Regions from separate parts of the Shewanella sp. SM32 genome, predicted to be linked through region 2. Evidence: predicted binding sites of a transcription regulator. Region 2 holds the regulator's gene; the other holds the start of a gene.
What was found. The regulator sigma-54, encoded in region 2, starts transcription at its own class of promoters, with help from an activator protein. The targets are predictions, from matches to a motif close to GTTGGCACGNNNNTNGNNT.

Region 1: the regulator sigma-54 is predicted to act here: its motif matches at 5,687-5,705, upstream of L5M10_RS15905 (YccF domain-containing protein).

What each region holds. Positions count from the first base shown of each region.
Region 1 is NZ_JAKKRO010000041.1:18,861-26,408, forward strand. Features, by position in the region: gene L5M10_RS15880 (DUF6508 domain-containing protein) at 1-127, shown strand, start outside; gene L5M10_RS15885 (AMP-binding protein) at 267-1,979, shown strand; gene L5M10_RS15890 (substrate-binding periplasmic protein) at 2,333-3,079, shown strand; gene L5M10_RS15895 (M14 family zinc carboxypeptidase) at 3,245-4,285, shown strand; gene L5M10_RS15900 (alpha/beta fold hydrolase) at 4,282-5,172, shown strand; gene L5M10_RS15905 (YccF domain-containing protein) at 5,208-5,615, opposite strand; gene L5M10_RS15910 (pyridoxal-phosphate dependent enzyme) at 5,883-6,911, shown strand; gene L5M10_RS15915 (NrtR DNA-binding winged helix domain-containing protein) at 6,993-7,548, shown strand, end outside.
Region 2 is NZ_JAKKRO010000024.1:48,285-56,063, reverse strand. Features, by position in the region: gene L5M10_RS11795 (molybdate ABC transporter substrate-binding protein) at 1-177, shown strand, start outside; gene mgtE (magnesium transporter) at 257-1,621, opposite strand; gene L5M10_RS11785 (HPr family phosphocarrier protein) at 1,878-2,153, opposite strand; gene rapZ (RNase adapter RapZ) at 2,140-2,994, opposite strand; gene ptsN (PTS IIA-like nitrogen regulatory protein PtsN) at 2,991-3,434, opposite strand; gene hpf (ribosome hibernation promoting factor) at 3,437-3,724, opposite strand; gene L5M10_RS11765 (RNA polymerase factor sigma-54) at 3,753-5,231, opposite strand; gene lptB (LPS export ABC transporter ATP-binding protein) at 5,339-6,070, opposite strand; gene lptA (lipopolysaccharide transport periplasmic protein LptA) at 6,067-6,621, opposite strand; gene lptC (LPS export ABC transporter periplasmic protein LptC) at 6,608-7,168, opposite strand; gene kdsC (3-deoxy-manno-octulosonate-8-phosphatase KdsC) at 7,165-7,716, opposite strand; gene L5M10_RS11740 (KpsF/GutQ family sugar-phosphate isomerase) at 7,716-7,779, opposite strand, start outside.

The sequences.
Region 1 (7,548 bases), on a different contig from region 2:
CGAGGTTTTTAGCCCCGGCGTGTTAGAAAATATGCGTCGCCAAGGCGTGTTACTGGCCATTGTTGAGCGGTTACAAAGCTTAAATGTGCCTAAGTCGAGTACTCATTTTGAGTTTATCAGCCGCTAGCACTGGGCTTTAATGGATTGTTATCTAATCGTTTGTCTTACTCTTTAGTCTAATAAAGTGCTTTTTTACTTGTGACATGATCCGTGGATTGGTTAGTTTGGACCTCGCTAACCATAATAATAAATGCACGGAGGCCTTAATGTCAGTTCCTACAAGCCAAGTTATAAGCCCGCTCAATGTTAGCGAGTTTAGAGGCGAGTCATCACCGAAACTCGTTGAGAAGACCATAGGTCAATATCTTGATGAGATTGCGGCAACGTATCCCGACCAATTAGCTGTCGTCGTACACCATCAACATATCCGTTGGAATTACCGTCAGTATCTTGCCCAAATCGATGCGCTCGCCACAGGACTATTAAAGCTTGGCATTCAGCCCGGCGATAGGGTAGGGATTTGGTCGCCTAACAATATCGAGTGGTGTTTAACTCAATATGCGACCGCTAAAATTGGCGCCATCATGGTGTGTATTAATCCTGCGTATCGTCCTGAAGAGTTGCAATACGCGCTGAGTAACGTGGGTTGTCGTGCGGTAATTTGTGCTGATAAGTTTAAATCCAGCAATTATCTTGAGATGCTATATGAATTGGCGCCTGAGCTAACTTCTTGCCCAGCGGGTAAATTACAAGCTAAAGCCGTACCTGAGCTTGAATTTGTGATCCGTATGGGCGCAGAGAAATCAGTCGGTATGTTGAATTTTGATGACTTGATCGTTGATGTGACCGCCGCTGATAGGATAATGCTCGAGTGGATTACTAAGGAATTAAGCCCATACGATGCGATTAATATCCAGTTTACCTCTGGCACGACGGGCAGTCCGAAAGGTGCGACCTTATCACATCATAACATATTGAATAATGGCTATTTAGTCGCAGAGGCGATGAAGTTTACCTGTCACGATAAACTCTGTATTCCAGTGCCTTTATACCATTGTTTTGGCATGGTACTCGGCAGTTTAGTCTGCTTAGCTAAAGGCGCAACTGCTGTGTTCCCCGGAGAATCCTTTGATCCACTGACGACATTGCAAGTGATTGAGCAAGAGCGTTGCACCGCTTTGCATGGCGTACCGACCATGTTTATTGCCGAGTTGGAACACCCAGAATTTGCTCGTTTTGATTTGAGTTCCTTACGTACCGGCGTGATGGCGGGGGCAACTTGTCCTGAAGAAGTGATGCGACGTGTACAAAACCTGATGTATATGAAGGAAGTGCTGATTGGCTATGGTCAGACCGAATGCAGTCCGCTCAATCACATTACTGAAATCGACTCACCCGTAGAGAAACGCGTTCTCACCGTTGGCCGTGCTTTACCCCATACCGAAGTAAAAATTGTCGATGAATTTGGCGAAGTGCTGCCAATTAATCAACCCGGCGAAGTTTGTAGTCGCGGTTACTGCGTTATGCAGTGTTATTGGAATGATCCTGAGAAAACGGCGGCAACCATAGACAGTCAAGGCTGGCTACATTCGGGCGATATTGGCCAAATGGATGAGCAAGGTTATGTGCAAATAGTGGGGCGCATTAAAGATATGATTATTCGCGGCGGCGAAAATATTTATCCCCGTGAGATTGAAGAGAAACTTTACACCCATAAAGATGTGCAGGATGCGGCTGTCTTTGGCGTTCAAAGCGATAAATACGGCGAGGAAGTGTGTGCTTGGATCAAAGTCCGCTCAGGCTCCGCGATTACAGAGGCAGATATTCGTCATTTTCTCACCGAGAAGTTCGCCTACTTTAAAGTGCCGCGCTACATCAAGTTTGTGGATCAGTATCCAATGACAGTGACGGGAAAAATTCAGAAATTCAAAATGCGCGAGCTGATGTATCAAGAGTTATATGAAGATATTAATGCTTAACTCATTTGGCTTTGAGCTGATTAATACTATTGATATTTGACTTCCAAGCCGCGTAATGCGGCTTGAATTTTATTCTGTCTAGCTATTTCGGTTAGCAGATAAACGAACAAGCTAATTGGCTAATGAAAAAGTCGGCGAGTCATACCACCAAGTCAAGCTACACTTTGAGTTAGCTTTTGCTGCTAATGTCGTTATTCTAATTGTAACAAAACTTCACTTCCCCGCTGTGGCTTGATGGCTATACTAAAACTAGTCATAAAATCTAACCAGTCATAAAATCTCGGCAGATAAAAACGAAAGCACTAAGTTGTCGATGATGTAGTCGTAAATCCATGCAGGCAAAGGAGTACTAAATGGTTCGATGGCGTTCAATGCTCCTTGTGTATTGTCTTTCCTTTATGGGATTAAGCGTAGCTAAAGCGGATACCTTAATGCTCACTTCTTTACTTTGGCCGCCTTATTCAGGAGAGCAATTAACGGAGCAGGGTGCCAGTATTGCCGTGGTACGGGCGGCATTGAACGTTATGGGACATCAATTAGACGTGGATTTCTATCCGTGGAGCCGCGCTGTCAAACTTACGACTATGCCGAACTCTGACTACATAGGTTATTTTCCTGAATACTATGTAGAGACTGAAAAGTTTATCTTTTCAAAACCGATTGGCGAAAGTCCATTGGGGCTGGTGGAGCAAAAGTCCCATCCAGTAAGTTGGAATTATATTGAAGATCTTAATCGCTATACCTTAGGTGTGGTGAAAGATTATGTGAATACTCAGGCCTTAGATCGCATGATCTTTTCCGGTGTACAGCGGACTGAAGCTGTGACTTCGGATGAGCATAATGTTAAAAAAGTTGCCGCAGGTCGGATTGATGCCGCGGTGATTGATGTCAACGTTCTGCACTATTTACTCAAGCAAAAGCCCTTACAGCCGCTGGCGACAAAGTTGCAAATCAATCGGCAAATTCTGGCGAATAAGCAGCTCTATATCGCGTTTCGTAATACAGAAGAGGGACGGCGTTGGCGAGATATTGTTGACCAAGGTTTAGCGCAGGTTGACGTAGAAACTATCATTGGAGAGCTACTTTATCGTGAAGACTGATGTAGGGTTTTAGGATAGTTTATTCTTTGTTTTACTCGCTATTTTTCCGCTTATTTCCCCGTAAACTCACTTCTGATATGCAGTTTGTCATCATTTTGTCTTTGTTCACTATTAGTATCACTTTAACGGCATGAGTAGTTCTCTCATTTTATTGATTAAGGTGACATGAAGAAACTTCCTTTTGAGCTTCCATTTGAGTTAGATACGCTGCAGCAACTCATTGATACTCATCATCTTAAGTTGGATTATCAGATCCTTGCCGACATTCCATTCCGCCAAGAGCATTTCCCCCTTTACAGTGTTGAGTTAGGTGGTACAGATACGCCTTGTCCGACAGTGCTCTTTGTGGGTGGCGTGCATGGGGTTGAACGTATTGGATCTCAAGTTATTTTGGCATTGTTAAACAGTTTATTGCAGCGGCTTGTTTGGGATAAACATCTACAACAGATGTTAACGGGCCTGCGGTTAGCTTTTGTACCTGTAGTGAATCCTGTTGGGTTATTCATGGGAACGCGAGGCAATGGTAATCAAGTGGATTTGATGCGTAACGCTCCGATAGAATCCCGTGAAAAAGTGTCCTTTATGGTGGGAGGACAGCGTATATCGTCACGGCTGCCCTGGTATCGCGGTATTGGGGGAATGGAGCTGGAAACTGCGGGCTTAGTTGCCTATGTACAACAACTGTTGAGTCGCAGCACAAGTTTGATTTCGCTCGATGCCCACTCGGGATTTGGCTTGAGTGATCATATCTGGTTCCCCTACGCCCATACCCGTACCGCCTTCGAAAATGCCAATTATATTTTTCATCTAAAACAATTATTTGAACAGAGTTATCCCCATCACGGCCATTATCGGTTGGCGCCGCAGAGCCAGTTTTATCGCACTCATGGCGATATTTGGGATTACCTCTATCGCCTGCATCAAGTGGCAGATCCTTCTGCTCAGGTGCCATTTTTACCTTTGACATTAGAGATGGGATCTTGGGCATGGATAAAGAAGAATCCTAGACAAATATTTAATTTTGCTGGCTTTTTTAATCCACAAAAAACACATCGTCACCACAGGATTTTACGCAGGCATACAGTACTCATGCAATTTATGATGGAAGCGGCCTATGCCCAATCGTTAGAGCAGTTAACACCTGAACGTTTGACTGAGCTGACAGAGTGCGCACGGCATTATTGGTATCGGGAGTCTCAGTCATGACCACTTGGGTGTTATTAAGGGGATTAATGCGTGATCAGCGCCATTGGAATGGTTTCGATCAGCGTCTGCGACAAAAGGGATTGCGAGTGCTGACACCGGATCTTCCGGGCAATGGGACGCTATCCCACGAATTAAGTCCGCTTAAGATTGCCGATTATGCCCATGCCGTGTGGCAGCAATTGGATGAGCAGGTACAGGAAGGGGAGACTATTTATCTACTCGGCTTGTCTATGGGCGGTATGTTGGCATTGGAAATGGCATGCCAGCGACCTTGGCAGATAAGGCATGCCTTTGTATTAAACAGCAGTGCGGCGAATTTATCGTATTGGTATCAAAGATTTAATCCGCTGAATGCATTGAAGGCTTTTTTCATGCGGGCTCGGGGTAACGCTTTACATCCAATCGAGTCGACTATAGTGCGTTTAACCAGTTTTCGTCATCGGCGAGACCGAGATTTAATTGTCAAGTGGAGTGAGTTTCGCCGCGATACCACACCAAGTAGACGCAATGTATGGCGACAACTTTGGGCGGCTTTTCAATACCAATGTCCATTGACAGTGGAAGTACCGATAACTGTGCTCTGCGGTGACCGTGATGCGCTGGTGAGTATGGCATCGAGTAAGGCGTTAGCACGGCATTTTTACACCGATTTGATTGTACTCGCGTATTGTGGTCACGATGCCGCTATAGATGCACCCGCAAAACTGGTGCATTATCTGTTGGACATTGTGGGGGCGACTAAGCCGCAAGTGCAGTTTTCTGTGGATAGTGAGCCTGCCAATACTCAATATGATTGCAACGATTTATTGGAGGAAGAAATAGCCTTAAACGAAGCGATATTTGCTGTATGGGATGACAAAGCGCTATCCACTCTTGAAACCAAATAATCGAGAGTGAATAGCGCAGTTAACACATTGTCTTATTAAGCTTTAGCCACTACGGTTTGGCCTATCGGTGTGAGGCTGAGTAAAGCTAACTTAAGATGCTGTATCCCAAAGGGAATACCGATAATCGTCACAAAACAAGCTAAGGCGTGGACCAAATGCCCTATGGCTAACCAGATCCCAAACAGTAAGAACCAAATGATATTTCCTACCATGCCTAATGCACCTGTGCCCAAGTCTTCACGTCCAGTTAAGTGGCGACGGTTCATTTGTTCTTGGCCGAAGGGCCAAAAGGTCATTTCGCCGATAACAAAACAGGCGCGGCCGAAGGGAATACCAATGATACTGATAAAACACAGGATACCTGCGAGCCACCAAGCGAGTCCCATTACAAATCCGCCGAGTACAAACCAAGCTATGTTGAATATTAAGCGTAATACAGCCATTGAAAGCTCCTTATGTTTACCCTGTTAGCCTTTATCGTTAGCTTCGATAAATTGAATATATGTCAATGTCTAAGCGATAACTATGCCAACTATTTAAATTATGCATAATCAATGGGTTAATTATATGTATTCGAGATTCATGTGTCATTTTCACTAGTTTTTCGCCAAATTGATAATTTCTTAAGGGCGTAACAGGAAGGGCGGAGTTACACTAGCCTTCCCTTAACTGGTTTAAAAACCAGAGAATTTAATCGTTTGAGTAGCTTGATGTTTGCAAATTCCCCTGTTGATACATTTGCCTTTGCTGGCAGAGACATTTTCCTAAAACGTGATGATTTACTGCATCCGGCGTTTAGTGGCAATAAAGCTCGCAAATTCGGCTATTTTTTAGATCATGAGTTTGCAGGCATCAGCAAGGTGATAGGTCACGGCTCGCCATTAGCTAACTCACTGTATTCATTGTCAGAATTAGCAAAGATGAAAGGCTGGCAGTGTGATTTTTATGTAGATCATATTGCCAGTCAAGTGGTTAAACATCCCACGGGCAATTACGCTGCCGCTTTAGCGAATGGCGCTAATATTATCGATTTAAGTGTGTTAATAGCACAAAAGCAGGCGTGCACTCAGTCGCAATCTGAACCTCACGTTTTGTCAAATCTTAATGCTAGGCCTGACCCTACAGCGCAAGTGGGCGATATGCGACTGAGTTGCCAAGATTATATCGAGGCTCAAGTACTCGTGAATGAGCCGACGGCGCTTTTTATTCCTGAGGGGGGTCGTTGTGCTTACGCTGAATACGGGGTAAATAGATTGGCGCAAGAGATAGTACAGTTTGCGAAGGCGAATGGATTGGTTGATTTAACGGTGTTTTTACCTTCGGGGACGGGAACGACAGCGTTATTTTTAAATCAGTATTTTATCCGTCAGCAAACGGATATTCGCGTCGTGACTTGTGCCGTTGTCGGTGGCGATGATTATTTGCGCTTGCAATTTTCCTTACTTAATTCCAATACCAGTGAGCATCCACAGATTGTGAATGTCGGCAAAAAATATCATTTTGGTAAACTTTATCCGGAATTTTATGCCATGTGGCAGCGGGTCTGCGCCTCAGGCGTGCAGTTTGAATTACTCTACGATCCCTTAGGTTTTATTGTGCTTGAGGAATATTTACAAGGCGGAGGCTCTCGTCCTGTGATGTATATCCACCAAGGTGGCTTACTCGGGAACGAGACCATGTTGCCACGTTATCAGCGTAAATTTGGGCAAAGTGGCTTATTCTGTGCCTCTGATCATTGACTTAGTGACGCTAAGACATAATATGTTTGAAGCTGTGTAATGCTAAGTTAAGCTGATGATTTGTAACGATGGGGAATATCAATGACTGAAGCGGAATATCTCGCTAATTATGATCCTAAGGTTTTTAAGGCTCAGCTACTGACAGTGGATGCCGTATTGTTTACCTATCACGATCAGCAACTTAAAGTACTCTTAGTACAACGCTCAAATCATCCATTTTTAGGTTTATGGGGACTACCTGGAGGGTTTATCGATGAAAATTGCGATCAATCCCTTGAGCAAACTGTATTACGTAAACTGCATGAGAAAACCGCAGTAGTGCCACCTTATATTGAGCAGCTATGCACTGTGGGTAATCGTAGTCGCGATGTAAGAGGCTGGTCTGTGACTGTGTGTTATACCGCCTTGATGAGTTATCAAGCTTGCCAAATTCAGATTGATTCAGTGAGTGATGTTAAGTGGTGGCCATTAGCGGATGTGTTGCAGATGCCCTTGGCGTTTGATCATTTGCAGTTAATCGAGCAAGCGAGGGAACGCTTAACACAAAAAGCCTTATATTCTTTAGTGCCAGGATTTGCACTGTCTGAACCTTTTACCTTGCCAGAACTGCAGCATGTACATGAGGTTTTACTGGGCA
Region 2 (7,779 bases):
GAAGTGCCGAGTTTACAAATCATCGACTTACCGCTGGAACTCGCCGTGGGTGCCGACTATGGTTTACTGGTTTTACAAGGCGCTAATACTGCCGCTAAGCCGTTAGCTGAGTTTATTCTATCGACCAAAGGCCAAGCGATTTTGAGCAGTTATGGTTTTCAACCTCCGGCAAAATAGCCTTCTTTAGTTTTCCAGCGGGATAAAAAACGGCACCTTTGAGGTGCCGTTTTTGTTATTAGCTCAAACGGTTAAAGCGTTAGTTCATCAGGTAGAGCGTCGCTAACCCGAGGAAGGCGAACAGGCCAACCACGTCAGTGACTGTAGTGAGCACCATACCGCCAGCGAGGGCAGGATCGATTTTAAGTCTTTTTAAAATCAATGGAATACTCGCACCTGCAAGCCCTGCTACTGTCATGTTGATCAGCATGGCGCTACCAATTAAGCCCGCCAGTGCCATATCATCCTTCCATAGCCACACGGCGACAAAGACTAAAATCGACCACATCAAACCATTGAGAAAACCAATCGATAGCTCTTTACCGATAAGCCAGCGAGCGTTGCTTTGGCCGATATGGCCTAAAGCAATACCGCGGATCACGAGCGCTAAGGTCTGATTACCGGCAACACCGCCCATGCTAGGGACAATCGTCATTAGGATGGCGATAGTGGCAAATTGCTCAATAGTGCCTTCAAACATATTGCTGACCGACGATGCGAGCAGGGCGGCGAATAAGTTTATGGTGAGCCAGAGCGAGCGACGTAGGGTACTTTTTAGTACAGGACCAAAGGTATCTTCATCTCCGTCCATCCCCGCCATACCCATCATGGAATGTTCAGCATCTTCGCGGATAACATCGACTACGTCATCGATTGTGATACGCCCGAGCAGCTTACCATCACTGTCGACGACAGGTGCCGATACCCAGTCATTGCGTTCGAATTTCTGCGCGACTTCGCTGTCGGACATGCTCACCGGAATACTTTGAATATTGGGATCCATGATATTGCGAATTGTGGTGCTTGGCGCGCAAGTCAGCAGATCTGCCAGCCTAACACCGCCAAGGACTTTGTCCTGTTTGTCGACCACATATAAGGTATCTGTGGTGTCGGGTAGGTTGCCCCTTTGCCGAAGATAGCGCAGCACCACATCGATATTCACATCGGGTCTTAAGGTGACAGTATCCGTGTTCATCAAGCTGCCGGCGGTCTCATCTGGATAAGATAGAGCTTGTTCTACCCTCAGGCGATTTTGCTCCGTCATCGACTGCAACACTTGTTTGTAAACGGCGTCGGGAAGACTTCGCAGAATATAGGCGAGATCGTCGGTGTCCATGCTTGCTGTCGCTTTCGCGACTCGCTCAGGGCTCATGCTGCGGATCAGTGGGTCTTTGAGCTCTTCACTCAACTCATCGAGTATGTCGCCTATTTGTTCCTGATCGATGAGCTGCCACAATACTTGTCTGGCACTTGGCGGTGATGATTCTAAGATCAGCGCGATATCTGAGGCGGCCATTTTTTGCAGCATATTGCGCACGTGTACGAACATGCCGCTGCTAAGCGCTTGGTTTAACTGGTCAAGACTATGTCCGGTGTGATCGTTTTCTGCATTATCTACGGGCATTTGTCCTCCATTGTGCGGCAAATTGGTTTGAGATCTTAGTGTTGGGCTAGGATTTTACGGTGACTAAGCGTCAGTCGATGACACAGATTAAGACGGCTAAGGTAAGGTTAAGGCCAGCGCCAGCGCAATGACCGCTAGTGTAATCGCCTGTGGCTTGTATCGTCGAGCGACAAATGTTTTGCCATGTGTGAATGGCAAGTTTTTTAAACTAGACATGAAGTGAAACTAACGATGAAGTGCTTAGTGTGAAGTGAAACTAACAGGCTTCGTCAAACTTAGCGTCGATTAAGGCACAAATGGCATCGAGAGCCGGCTCTGCATCTGGGCCTTCGGCGATAAGCTTGATGGTCTTACCCATGCCAGTTTCAAGCATCAGTAAGCCAAGTACACTGGCGGCCGATGCTTGTTTATCGCCTTGGATTAAGGTGATGGTCGCATCAAACTCGGAAGCCAGTACCACCAACTTAGTGGCGGCACGGGCATGTAAACCGAGCTTATTACAGATGGTTATCTGACGTTCAAGTTTTGGCATTATTGAGCTCTCGATGACGGGTATAAACTTTATGTTTACCGTTACTAAAGCGTTTGGCCAATTGCTCTGCGACGTAAACCGATCTGTGCTGTCCACCTGTGCAGCCAATGGCTACCGTTAAATAACTGCGATTGTTACGCTCGAGGTGCGGCAGCCAAGTCTCCAGTAAATTTTCGATTTGCCAGATGAACTTATTAACCAGTGGTTGACGATTTAAGAACTCAGCTACGGGTTCATCTAAGCCAGTCAATGGCCGCAGCGCCAACTCCCAGTGGGGATTGGGCAGGAAGCGCACATCGAACATAAAGTCGGCTTCGGTGGGCATTCCGTGCTTAAAGCCAAAGGACTCGAAGTTGATCACGAGTTCTTTATCGACACTACCAAGGAGAATTTGTCTGACTTGGTCGCTTAAATCATAGATATTCAAATTCGACGTATCTATGTAGTGATCGACCAGTTTTGACATAGGCTCGAGCAGTTTCCCCTCCAGCTTTATCGCTTCTTGCAAAGAGACTCGGCTCTTCGACAAAGGATGCAAACGGCGGGTTTCGCTGTAACGCTTGAGCAGAATTTTATCGCTGGAGTTAAGGAAGAAGCTCGTTAACTCAGTATCTGGAGGTAGGCTAGCGAGTTGTTTTACTAAGACCTTATCCTGCTCAGGCATGTTACGCACGTCGACACTGATGGCGACGAGATCGTTTCTGCCTTTGAGTTGCTCAAGCAAACTGCCAATCAATGGCAAGGGAAGGTTATCGACACAATAATAGCCGAGATCTTCGAGTACCCTAAGGGCGACAGATTTGCCTGAGCCTGAGCGGCCCGACACTATGACCAGTTTCATCCAGTGATTACCTGATAGAGTTCCGTTTCATCATGCGTCTTGCGTAATTGCTTTAATATTTGCTTGTCGCTCAGCTTTTCGGCCATGCAAGACAAGGTACTTAAGTGCTGCTGACATTGGTCTGCAGGCACCAGTAGTGCAAATAAAATATCAACAGGTTGCTTATCGATAGCATCAAATGCTATCGGCTCTTCACACTTAATTAGTATGGCAATGGGCTGATCTATATCGGCTAGTCGACCATGTGGAATGGCGATGCCGTTACCTATACCTGTGCTCCCCATCTTTTCGCGCGCCACTAGGCTTTCGAATATCTCTTGAGATGAGAGGGTCGGGTACTGGGCAGCGACTAAGTCGCTGATGAGTTCCAGTACCTTTTTCTTGCTGCCCGGAGTGGCGCAGGTAGTGCACTCCGGCCGCAGTATGGTACAAAGTTCCATTATTAGTGTTTTGTTAACTTCTCTTTGTGTTTAATAACCTGACGGTCAAGCTTGTCAATCAGGGCGTCTATAGCGGCATACATGTCAGCATGCTCTGAAGTAGCAAAAACTTCACCACCTATGAGGTTTATTCTCGCTTCGGCAATCTGTTGCATTTTCTCAACATTGAGCACAACGTGCACATTATTGATCTGTTCGAAATGGCGTTCAAGTTTTGAAAACTTTTCTTCTACATATGCACGTAACGATTCGGTAATTTCGACATGGTGTCCACTTAGGTTTATTTGCATAGAAACGTCCTCCGATATCCACTGTAGGTTATAAACTTTTACGCTGATTAGAAGGTGGAATAAGCATAGCCTCTCGGTACTTCGCAATGGTTCTGCGGGCTACGTTGATCCCTTGTTCTGCCAGAAGTTGTGCCATCTTACTATCGCTTAATGGTTTTTTCTGGTTTTCCGCTGCCACCAGTTTCTTTATAAAGGCTCTGATTGCTGTGGATGAGCACTCACCACCATCGTCAGTACCGACGTGGCTAGAGAAGAAGTATTTTAGTTCAAAAAGTCCCTTAGGGGTATGCATGTATTTTTGAGTTGTGACCCGTGAGATGGTGGACTCATGCATTTCTACCGCTTCGGCAATATCGTTAAGCACCATAGGCTTCATGGCTTCTTCACCATACTCAAAGAAACCTTGCTGATATTGCACTATGCAATTAGCAACTTTAAGCAAAGTATCGTTACGGCTTTCTAAGCTCTTAATAAACCATTTAGCCTCTTGCAGATGGCCGCGAATAAATTGGCTATCGGCTTGGTTTTTGGTACTGCGTGCCATAGAAGCATAATGTTGATTTACATTGATTTTTGGCATGCAGTCAGGATTAAGCTCAACGACCCAGCGGCCATTTTTCTTCGACACAGACACATCTGGGATAACGTATTCGTCATTATTGGGCGTGATCAACAAACCTGGGCGAGGATTGAGGGTTTGGATAAGTGCTATACCATCCCTTAATTCATCTTCTTTTAATTTAGTCTTACGCATCAATAACCTAAAATCACGGGCGGCGATCAGATCTAAATGATCTTTGATCAGCATACGGGCGTTTTCTAGGTTGGGAGTATCAGCGGCGAAATGCGACAGTTGGATCAGCAGGCATTCACTTAAATCGCGGGCGGCAACGCCTATGGGATCAAAATGCTGAATACGCTTGAGTACGGCTTCGACTTCGTCAAGCTCAACTTCAGGATTGCCCATGGCTTCGAGAATTTCTTCAGTGCTTTGGGTGAGATAGCCCTGATCGTCGATGGCATCAATAATGGCGGTGGCAATGGCTAAATCGGTTTCAGAAAACGGCGTGAGGTTTTTTTGCCATTCTAAGTGTTCGTACAAACCTTCACTGGTCTCGCCTTGGAAGGGCATATCGTCTTCACGACTGCCGCCGGGGCCTGAGTTTGGGGAGGCGGTAAACACTTCATCCCATGTGGTGTCCATGGGGAGCTCATCGGGCATGGATTCTTTGGTTAGCGACTCTGCCGTATCTATGGTGGAGCTGTCTTTTTCTGGTGGCAGAGTGCTAGATTCACTGAAATCCGTATCGGATAGCGTTTGGTTTACAGGGGTTTTAGTGGCGTCGAATTGATCCTCTTCCAGCTCGAGAAGGGGATTAGAATCTAATGCTTGCTGGATCTCTTGCTGCAGTTCTAATGACGACAGTTGCAACAGACGTATAGCCTGTTGTAGTTGTGGCGTCATGGTTAACTGTTGACCCAGTTTGAGCTGGAGTGACGCTTTCATGTTACCGCTGATCCCTACGTTATTATTGTTGGATGAGGTCGCTTATTATCATTTTGAGTGAAGCCCAATGGCGGTATAAATTGCCTCCATTGGCTTCGCTCGATTAACTATAGCCTGAATTGTTCACCTAAGTACACAGCCCTAACTTGCTGATTGTCTAAGATCTCTGCTGGAGTTCCTTCGGCAATCAGGTTTCCGTGACTCACAATATAAGCATGTTCACATACATCTAATGTCTCGCGGACATTATGGTCTGTGATCAGTACGCCAAGGCCGCGACTTTTGAGTTGTTCGATAATCTTCTTGATGTCGATAACCGAAATAGGATCGACGCCGGCAAACGGTTCATCGAGCAAAATGAACTTAGGATTAGCGGCTAAAGCCCGCGCAATTTCGACGCGACGACGTTCGCCACCCGACAATGACATGCCTTGGCTGTCACGGATGTGGGTGATATGAAACTCTTCGAGCAGATGTTCTAGTTCTTCTTCTCGTTCTTCGTTTTTAAGTTCTTTACGAGTTTGCAGTACGGCCATGATGTTGTCATGAACAGTTAGCTTACGAAAGATACTGGCTTCCTGCGGTAAGTAACCTATGCCTTTGCGGGCACGCAGATGCATAGGATCTGCGGTTAAATCATCATCGTCGATAAAGATATGCCCCTTATCGCTCTTCACTAGCCCGACAACCATGTAAAAGGTCGTGGTTTTACCGGCACCGTTTGGACCGAGTAGGCCAACGACTTGACCGGTTTTTACCGTCAGACTGACGTCTTTAACCACTTGGCGACTCTTGTAACTTTTTGCCAGATTTTGTGCTCTTAAGGTGATTTGGGTCATTTAGAGTCCTGCTTTTTTACAGGTTTATCCGCTGGAGCATCTGATTTAGCATCATCTTGATAGTTTTCTGGCTGAATAATAGTGATCACGCGATCGTCACCACTGCCAGTACTCTCGGCCATCAATTTCTGTTGAATCATGTTATAGCGGATTAAATTGCCTGTAACTTGGCTACCCGCTTGATCTAATGACGCCATACCTTTCAGAGTTAAGGTGCGGCTTGCCATATCGTAACGAATTTCTTTCGCGCTCGCCGATGCAGGACGGCCATCGTCTAATATCTGGCTATACGTAGCAGGGTTGCCTGTGGCGACTAAAGTTTTGCTATTTTCACCTTCAGCGGAAAATGCACGCAGTTCATTTGCTTGGATTTTTATTGAGCCTTGGGTAACTTCCACCGGACCAAAGAAGATGATCTGGTTGTTTTTGATATCCGCAGTTTGGCTCACAGCTTTAATTTTGACTTCTTGCTTTAAGTCGCCCACTTTCGCGAAAGCACTCATGCTCATAATTAGCATTAGGCTGGCAAGTAATACGTTATTTTGCTTCATATGTTCCTACTACCTGACTGGTCAATTGCACTTCTTGCGCGTTGAGGTCGGCATAAAGGCCTTGGCCTTGAATATTAAAATCTTTCCCTGTGACGTAAATGGTACGGTCAGAGGTCATTATCATAGTGTTGAGATCGAGTTCCAGATAACTGGTGGACAAGGTCTGAATCGGTTCTTCTGGGCTAATGGCATCGATAATAACATTATTTTCTAATACAACCTTGCCAGTTTCCTTGTTTAGCTTGCCCTGATCTGCCCTGAGTTGCCATTGTGCTTTACCTTGGTCTGGATAAACAAGATAAACAGGTTGAGTAAAGAAAGTTTGATTCGTTGAATCATAATGTTCCATGTGTTTCGCCGTCACACGGCTATTCACTAGTCCTTGCTCATTGAACTCAACACTGCGCAGATCTTCAACGATGAAATCTGGGGTATTTTGATCTTTTACTCTGTTATCGGAATCACCGCTGTGTTTGTTCTGGACCTGCCAGTAAAGCGCTAGTGCGGTTCCAAAAAAAGCGATAATCGCGAGTGTCACACGACTCATATACTCATTCCATGGGCCGAAGTGAATTTATTTTGACTTAGGAGTAACAGATCTGTGAGTTCACGCAGTGCACCGTGGCCACCATTGAGCGTAGTCACAAAATGGGCGTGTTGGCGTACATAGGGGTGGCCGTCAGCAACACTGACCGCTAAACCGACGACATTCATCACGGGGAGATCGACAATATCATCACCGATATAAGCCACTTCTTCTGGGGTGACACCATAAAGTGCGAGCAATGCTTCATAGGGCTCGAACTTATTGTCTACGCCTTGGTAAATATGGGTAACACCAAGGGCTGTCATACGGTTTTCAACGATTTTGGATTGACGTCCTGTGATCACGGCGAGGTTGAAACCGCTGGTGAGTAGTGAGCGCACGCCATAACCGTCACGGGTATGGAAGGCTTTGAGCTCTTCGCCGCTATTGCTCAAGTAAATACGGCCGTCGGAAAACACCCCATCGACATCACAGATTAACAGTTTAATCTTTTGCGCCCGTTGCCACACATCATCACTGATTGGGCCGTAAAATCCTTGCTGTGGCATTAAATGACTCCTGCTTTTACCATATCGAGCATGTTAAGAGCGCCAATAGGATGGCGATCTTTA